Regions from separate parts of the Tepidibacillus infernus genome, predicted to be linked through region 2. Evidence: riboswitches for the same ligand, from Rfam matches in the RefSeq annotation. Region 2 holds a riboswitch; the other holds the start of a gene.

Region 1 (3,402 bases), 1.3 Mb from region 2:
GCCAAATGGGGCGGACTGTAAATCCGTTGCGGAAGCTTCGTAGGTTCGAATCCTACCCCCTCCACCATCCTAAAGGGGTGTAGTTTAACGGTAGAACAGCGGTCTCCAAAACCGTTAGTGTGGGTTCGATTCCTGCCACCCCTGCCATTGTATTTGTGGCGGCCATGGCGAAGTGGTTAACGCACCGGATTGTGGCTCCGGCATCCGTGGGTTCGATTCCCACTGGTCGCCCCATTTAATGGGCTGTAGCCAAGCGGTAAGGCAACGGACTTTGACTCCGTCATTCGCAGGTTCGAATCCTGCCAGCCCAGCCATTTTTTATTATTGGATTGGCGGACGTGGCTCAGTGGTAGAGCATCGCCTTGCCAAGGCGAGGGTCGCGAGTTCGAATCTCGTCGTCCGCTCCATATTAATTCTGAGTAAGACAACGAGTTAACTTCATTGATTGAAGTAAATTGTTGTGTCTGTAGGGTGCTGCATTTTGGCGGCATAGCCAAGTGGTAAGGCAGAGGTCTGCAAAACCTTTACCACCGGTTCGAATCCGGTTGCCGCCTCCATAAATAATAAATTAAATATGCCGGGGTGGCGGAATTGGCAGACGCACAGGACTTAAAATCCTGCGGTAGGTGACTATCGTACCGGTTCAAGTCCGGTCCTCGGCACCACATTAATTTTCTAATACGACTTCAAATAATCATCCTTGTTGGATAAATATTGAATATATATTTGTGCCCTTAGCTCAGCTGGATAGAGTGTCTGACTACGAATCAGAAGGTCGGGAGTTCGAATCTCTCAGGGCACGCCATTGATACAATATGCCGGTGTGGCGGAATTGGCAGACGCGCGCGACTCAAAATCGCGTTCCCTAAAGGAGTGGGGGTTCGAGTCCCTTCACCGGCACCATATCAAAAAGGATTGTTGTACTCTTAGAGTGAGCCATACATAATTAATAAACTTCAAGCCAATGCTTTGGGTAATTCAGAGTATTGGCTTTTTTGTTTTAACGGGTATAGTATATATTTCAACGCCTCCACCGATTTGTAAATAATATACTCGAAAAAGGGAGACCGATTAAAAATTTTAGCGAGATTAGAAGGAATTTGGTAATAAATGTCGAATTGAAAGGAAAAAAGATAATGGCACACCTATTGAAAAATAGGGCCGCAAAGCTAAAGGGGCTAAGGTGTTTTACACTATGCCAGCCAGTTGCCGAAATTTGAAGAATGATCCTCTATTTCGGGGGATTTTTTTGTTTAAAATGTTTTTAAGTAAAGTAGGGGGGTTGTTAAGGTTGGAACATCCCATTATCGCTTATCCTTCAGAGAATAGAATTGAATGGAGTTATCGAAGAGAAGACAGTGTAATGATACTCCTAGAACTTATTGAGAAGAATTTACTTTTACTTCAGGGGAAACCTTTTGTTTTTTTAGTTGACATTCGCTTGATTCGATATATTTTACCTGATGATAAAAAGATCATTTTTCAATTGATTCATCAAATAAAAAGTCATGGATTGGTTGGGTTAGCTTACCTTGTAGATTTTCGCAACTATATACGAATGCAAACCTTAATTTCCTTAAACCAACTTCCATTTAAGGAGGTGGTTTTTAAACGCGAGGATGAGGCAAGAAAGTACTTAAATGATCTTATTACAGACAGTTTAAAAAAATGTATTTTATAATTTAAAAAAGCGGAGGTAAATCAAATGAACAAAACAGAGTTAGTTCAAAAAATTGCTAAGAACACAGGAATCAAAGTGAAAGATGTAGATGCAGTCTATAAGGAACTTGTTGAGGCAATTAGTGAATCATTATCAAAAGGTGAAAAAGTTCAACTTATTGGTTTTGGAACATTCGAAACCCGTAAGCGTAGTGCTCGCAAAGGAAGGAATCCTCAAACTGGCAAAACGATTCAAATAAAAGAAAGAAACGTGCCAGCTTTTAAACCAGGCAAAGCATTAAAAGAGCGTGTATAAAAATAGATAGGGGTTTTCCCCTATCTATTTTTTAAGGCAAAAAAAAGACCCTATTTTTCAAATGAAAAACAGGGCAATAACTCCCAACCAATTCATTGTTTAAATTGGTCTGTTCTTATTTTACAAATTAACAGCGATTTAATCAATGGTTAAATTATGTTTGCTATAGTAACTATAGGAAAGAAATTGGTGATTAAATGAAAACATTAAAGAGAAATAATTAAAATGAAGAAGTTATTAATTTTTTGTGAATTTTTTATTATGAAAAGGTTGCCCTAGGACAAAAGACATGGTATATTATATTTTGTCGTTACAAATGTAGAACTTTGTCGACTTAATCAAGTTACATAAGTATCGCTAGGACTAACGCGGTTTTTCGTTCCTTAAGGACGAAGGGTCGCGTTTTTTTTAAAAAGATAAAAAAATATAACTTTCTTTTCATTATTTTAATGGGGCCCCACAAAAGTACTCGGATTACGCTTCGAAGGTAGTCTTCACTTTTGTGGGCTAATTTACACATTTGGATTTTATCGTTTAAGAGGATTTTTGTAGAACTAAAGCGAAAAAAGAGGGAAACTTAAAAAATAAAGTTAGAAATATGACGTATATAGGAGGAAAAAATGAACATCGAAAAATACGAGGTTTATACAGATGGTGCATGTGCGAACAATCAAGCAGCTGGTGGCCAACCAGGAGGATGGGGAGCTGTTTTTTTGGATGGTAGACAGTTTTCTGGCGGAGAAATCTCTACAACAAATAACCGGATGGAATTAACTGCTGCCATTGAGGCGTTAAAAAATACCCCAAAAGGGAGTAAAGTCAAAATATACTCCGATTCAGCCTATCTAATCAATGCCTTTCAACAAAATTGGTTAAAATCTTGGATAAAAAAAGGCTGGATCACTTCACAAGGAAAACCTGTAGAAAACCAGGATCTATGGAAACGACTTTTACCATTGGTAGAAGAGAGGGTAGTTGAATGGGAAAAAGTAAAGGGACATTCAGGGAATAAGTGGAATGAAATGGCCGATCAGATTGCGGTTGCAGCTATTCCATCCTCCAAAAGTCCTAAATCTGAAAAAATAGATAAAAAGAAGACAATTACGCTTTCCTATCAAAATTACGAACTCTTGGTTGATACTATCCAAAAATTAGCAGATAAAGATGAAAGGTTTCAATATCTATATCAAGAGATCAAATGAAAAATAACCAAGATTTACAGACTTTAATCCAATATGCTGCTTAGGTTATAATAAAAGCCGATCTTATTCAGATTAATTCTAATATATAGAATTGAGTGGTTGTAATGAATGAGAAACTAAAACAAAAAGTGATAGATTATGCACAGCAAATTGGAATAGATAAGATAGGATTTACTTCTGCAGAACCATTTAGGGAACTAGAAAAAATACTACATCGTCATCGTG
Region 2 (3,402 bases):
TGTACGATTACCTAAAGCATCAATACGAACGACCTTTTTAGCAGTATCTTGATACTGATATTCATAAACTAAGTCTCCTTCTTGATCATAACGAACAACCCGATCATTTTGATAAGTAAAACTTTCTTTCCCTGTTTTTGGATATGTTATAGTTAATAATCGATTATCCTGATCATATGTATATTGGATTGAAATGCCATCTGGTTTTTTTACTTTGTTTAGACGTTTACCTTCATATTCATAGAAAGTGACTTGACCTAGTGGATCAGTTATACTCTGAACTAAATCGTTGTTATAAGTTAAGGAAACTGCTCTTCCGTCTGATGATTTAATTTGGATTAAATGACCTTGTTGATCATAATTAAATTGAAGTGTATTGCCATTACGATCCTTGATTGCAATTAATTTTCCCTGAATAGGATCTGCGTTTTCTCGCCATGGAGCCTTATAACCTTTGAAGGTATAGATATAACCATCAGGTTTTGTAATTTGGTATTCATCTTTAGAAATTCTTTCTAAATCAGATCTACTTGTGCTGGAATATGTTCCTTGATCAAGAGGATAATATATCAGCGGATCACCGTCGTAACTATCCACTAAACCGTTTGGATCATTTTTTTGATAGGTATAGTTAACGTTACTTCCATCAGGCTTGAACTCGGAAATATTAAAATCAGCAAACATTTGAATATAGTAATCATAAGAAAATCTCCAGCCATAACCAAAAGGGAACAATTTATCTTTATCTTTTAAGTTGTAAGTTCTTTGAATAGACAACGGATTTGCATAAATATTTAAAAAGAGGTCTTCTTCTTCAATCTTTAAATTACCAGTTGGAAGCTGTACGGGATCTTCTATCACAGGATTGAAAGGAGATTGTTCAAGGTTGTATTGCCCTTGAAGACTGGGCAGTTGAGATAAAGGATTTTGAATATTGCTTTGTAATGTTTGGTTCATGACTTGACTTTGAGGCATAAAGGGATTTTGATCTGTTCTTTTTCCTGGTTGGGGAAGCCATTCTTCTAACCAATCATAACCATCATAAGAAGATGCACTGGCTTTTGATAAAAAACCGGGCATAATTAATCCGCTAATTAACGTAATAATTAGAAAATAAGTCATTGCAGAAAAAGTTTTATGTCTTTTTCTCATTCTTCCCTCTCCTCCTCTTTAAAAAAGGCAATAAAAAGACCTTCCGATCTTTTTAAGACGAAAGGGGGCTATACATTATATATGATCTTATATTTCTTGTTGAAAATGTACGGCAACCCAGCCGTCATGGTAGGAAATACCTTCTTTAGACCTGTGGCTTTGCGTCTCCGCCTTTCGACGAATTTGCCCTTATCAAAATTTTCCATCTTTTTGTTATATATAGTAAAACATTGTTACCTTTCGCACAATATTTTTACACATTTTCATGACCTTTTTACTATTATTTTCCTAATAAGTAGGACCATGGTTATATAGAGTATTAATCCAACATTAGCATAATAAGAAAAGGTTTGTATATTCCATCGCGCTCCGTCATCCGTACCCTTCTATGAATAAAGATTAAGGAGAGAAGGGCACTTCTGAAGGCACACAAAGTGTACAAGTCGTGCTACACATAAAGCTGCTAGTCACGCTATGTCGCAGCTTATGGAATATACAAACCCCTAAATGACAAGTAGAAGAAAGTTATACTTTATTATCTTTCAAGGAAAGACAGTGGATGACTCCACTGTCTTTAACTATACCAATGATTTAGTTGTAAGTGAATTAGCGAGTCATTCCTGTTTGGCCTGAAAGTTGTTGTTCTGCCATTTGAACTAAACGACGAGTAATGTTACCACCAATTGCACCATTGTCACGAGAAGCGATATAGCCCATGTATCCGTCTGCAGGAATTTGGATACCAAGTTCTTGGGCAATTTCGAATTTCATTTGATCTAATGCTTGTGCAGCTTGAGGTACTACTAACCAGTTGCTAGAACGTTCTTGTCCTTTTGCCATCTGATATCACCTCCTTGTTGGTGTATGCTTAATATTTGTAGAAAGAGGGATATCCATTCATCGATTTTGTTGGTAATTTTTGTACAACACTACAATTGAATAAGCTCTTTAGTAAATGAGGTTAGTACCAGGGGCTCTTCTTTTGTGACATAGATGTCATCTTCAATCCTGACTCCACCTAGTTCTGCCACATAGATTCCTGGCTCGATGGTAAAAACCATTCCTTCCTTTAACAATTCTTCATTCTTCTCATGCATCGAAGGGAGTTCATGAATATCTAAACCTAACCCATGGCCAATCCGGTGTACGAAATAAGGGCCAAAACCCATCTCCGTAATTTTTCTTCTAGCGGCTAAATCCACTTCTTTAATAGCGAGATCAGGTTTTACCACATCTATTGCCAATTGCTGGGCTTGTTTGACAATGTGATACATTTCTTTTTGTTTTTCTGAAATTTGGCCAACGGCAACAGTTCTAGAGATATCGGAACAATATCCATTAAAAACGACTCCTAAATCAAATAAAACAAAATCCCCATTCTTAATTCTTTCTTGGCCTGGCTTTCCATGAGGCAAGGCAGATTTTTCGCCAGTTAACACCATCGTATCAAATGACATTTTTTCAATGCCTTCTTTTTTTAAACGATATTCGATTTCTGCAATAATCTCTAATTCGCTTTTGCCTACCTGAATCGCCTCGATTCCAAATTTTATTGCTTTATCAGCCCAATAAGCTGCTTCTTTTAAACTATTTAATTCCAATTCATCTTTCGTTATTCTTAGACCCATTAAGCCTTTTTCAATATCAACGGATTGTTGAAACTGGAGAATTTCCTTTAACCAAAGAGCTTTTTTAAACGAAACATATCCTTCCTCAAGTCCAAATGGTTGGTCTTGTTTGAACAGTATATATTTTTTAATCAATTGGTCTGGTCCTTCATGATCTGCATAGCCAAATATGTTGTTTAATGAAGTTTTTCTTTTTGCTTCCTCTTTATCTAACTCAGGTGTAATTAAGATAGGCTCCTGTCCAGAAATAAGAAATAAACCCATAAAACGTTCATGAGGATTTGAGTAAAAACCAGTTAAATAATAAACATTTGTGGGTGAAGAGATAAGCGCCACACTTAGATCATTTTTATCCATCCATTGGTAAAAGCGATTTAATCTATTTTCGTAGACTTGACTTTGAGACATTTGTATACCCCATCTTTCCGTATTTTTTACTAATCCAGATGGGAAATTCCACCTGAATAAGTTTTGCTTCATTATATCACAGAAGGAGTTAAATGATATGAAGAAGAGTGATTAAAAGAATAAAAAACCAAGCGATTTTTTTAAAGATAGTGCGGGCAACTATGTCTTCAATCCCACGATGTTTGCCAGACATAGTAAATGAAATAACTAACAA

Evidence for each region. Region 2 has a riboswitch for cyclic di-GMP ahead of TEPIDINF_RS06540 (RHS repeat-associated core domain-containing protein). Riboswitches for the same ligand answer to the same signal wherever they lie in the genome.
Region 1: another riboswitch for cyclic di-GMP. It lies ahead of TEPIDINF_RS00090 (hypothetical protein); the one in region 2 lies ahead of TEPIDINF_RS06540 (RHS repeat-associated core domain-containing protein).

The regions. Positions count from the first base shown of each region.
Region 1 is NZ_JBLWFI010000001.1:2,514-5,915, forward strand. It holds tRNA gene TEPIDINF_RS00045 (tRNA-Tyr) at 1-67, shown strand, start outside; tRNA gene TEPIDINF_RS00050 (tRNA-Trp) at 74-147, shown strand; tRNA gene TEPIDINF_RS00055 (tRNA-His) at 159-234, shown strand; tRNA gene TEPIDINF_RS00060 (tRNA-Gln) at 240-314, shown strand; tRNA gene TEPIDINF_RS00065 (tRNA-Gly) at 333-407, shown strand; tRNA gene TEPIDINF_RS00070 (tRNA-Cys) at 484-557, shown strand; tRNA gene TEPIDINF_RS00075 (tRNA-Leu) at 577-665, shown strand; tRNA gene TEPIDINF_RS00080 (tRNA-Arg) at 729-805, shown strand; tRNA gene TEPIDINF_RS00085 (tRNA-Leu) at 818-903, shown strand; cyclic di-GMP riboswitch class I at 1,129-1,214, shown strand; gene TEPIDINF_RS00090 (hypothetical protein) at 1,292-1,681, shown strand; gene TEPIDINF_RS00095 (HU family DNA-binding protein) at 1,706-1,975, shown strand; gene TEPIDINF_RS00100 (ribonuclease H family protein) at 2,596-3,177, shown strand; gene queG (tRNA epoxyqueuosine(34) reductase QueG) at 3,282-3,402, shown strand, end outside.
Region 2 is NZ_JBLWFI010000001.1:1,288,683-1,292,084, forward strand. It holds gene TEPIDINF_RS06540 (RHS repeat-associated core domain-containing protein) at 1-1,152, opposite strand, end outside; cyclic di-GMP riboswitch class I at 1,261-1,350, opposite strand; gene TEPIDINF_RS06545 (alpha/beta-type small acid-soluble spore protein) at 1,759-1,992, opposite strand; gene TEPIDINF_RS06550 (M24 family metallopeptidase) at 2,082-3,188, opposite strand; gene TEPIDINF_RS06555 (hypothetical protein) at 3,277-3,402, opposite strand, start outside.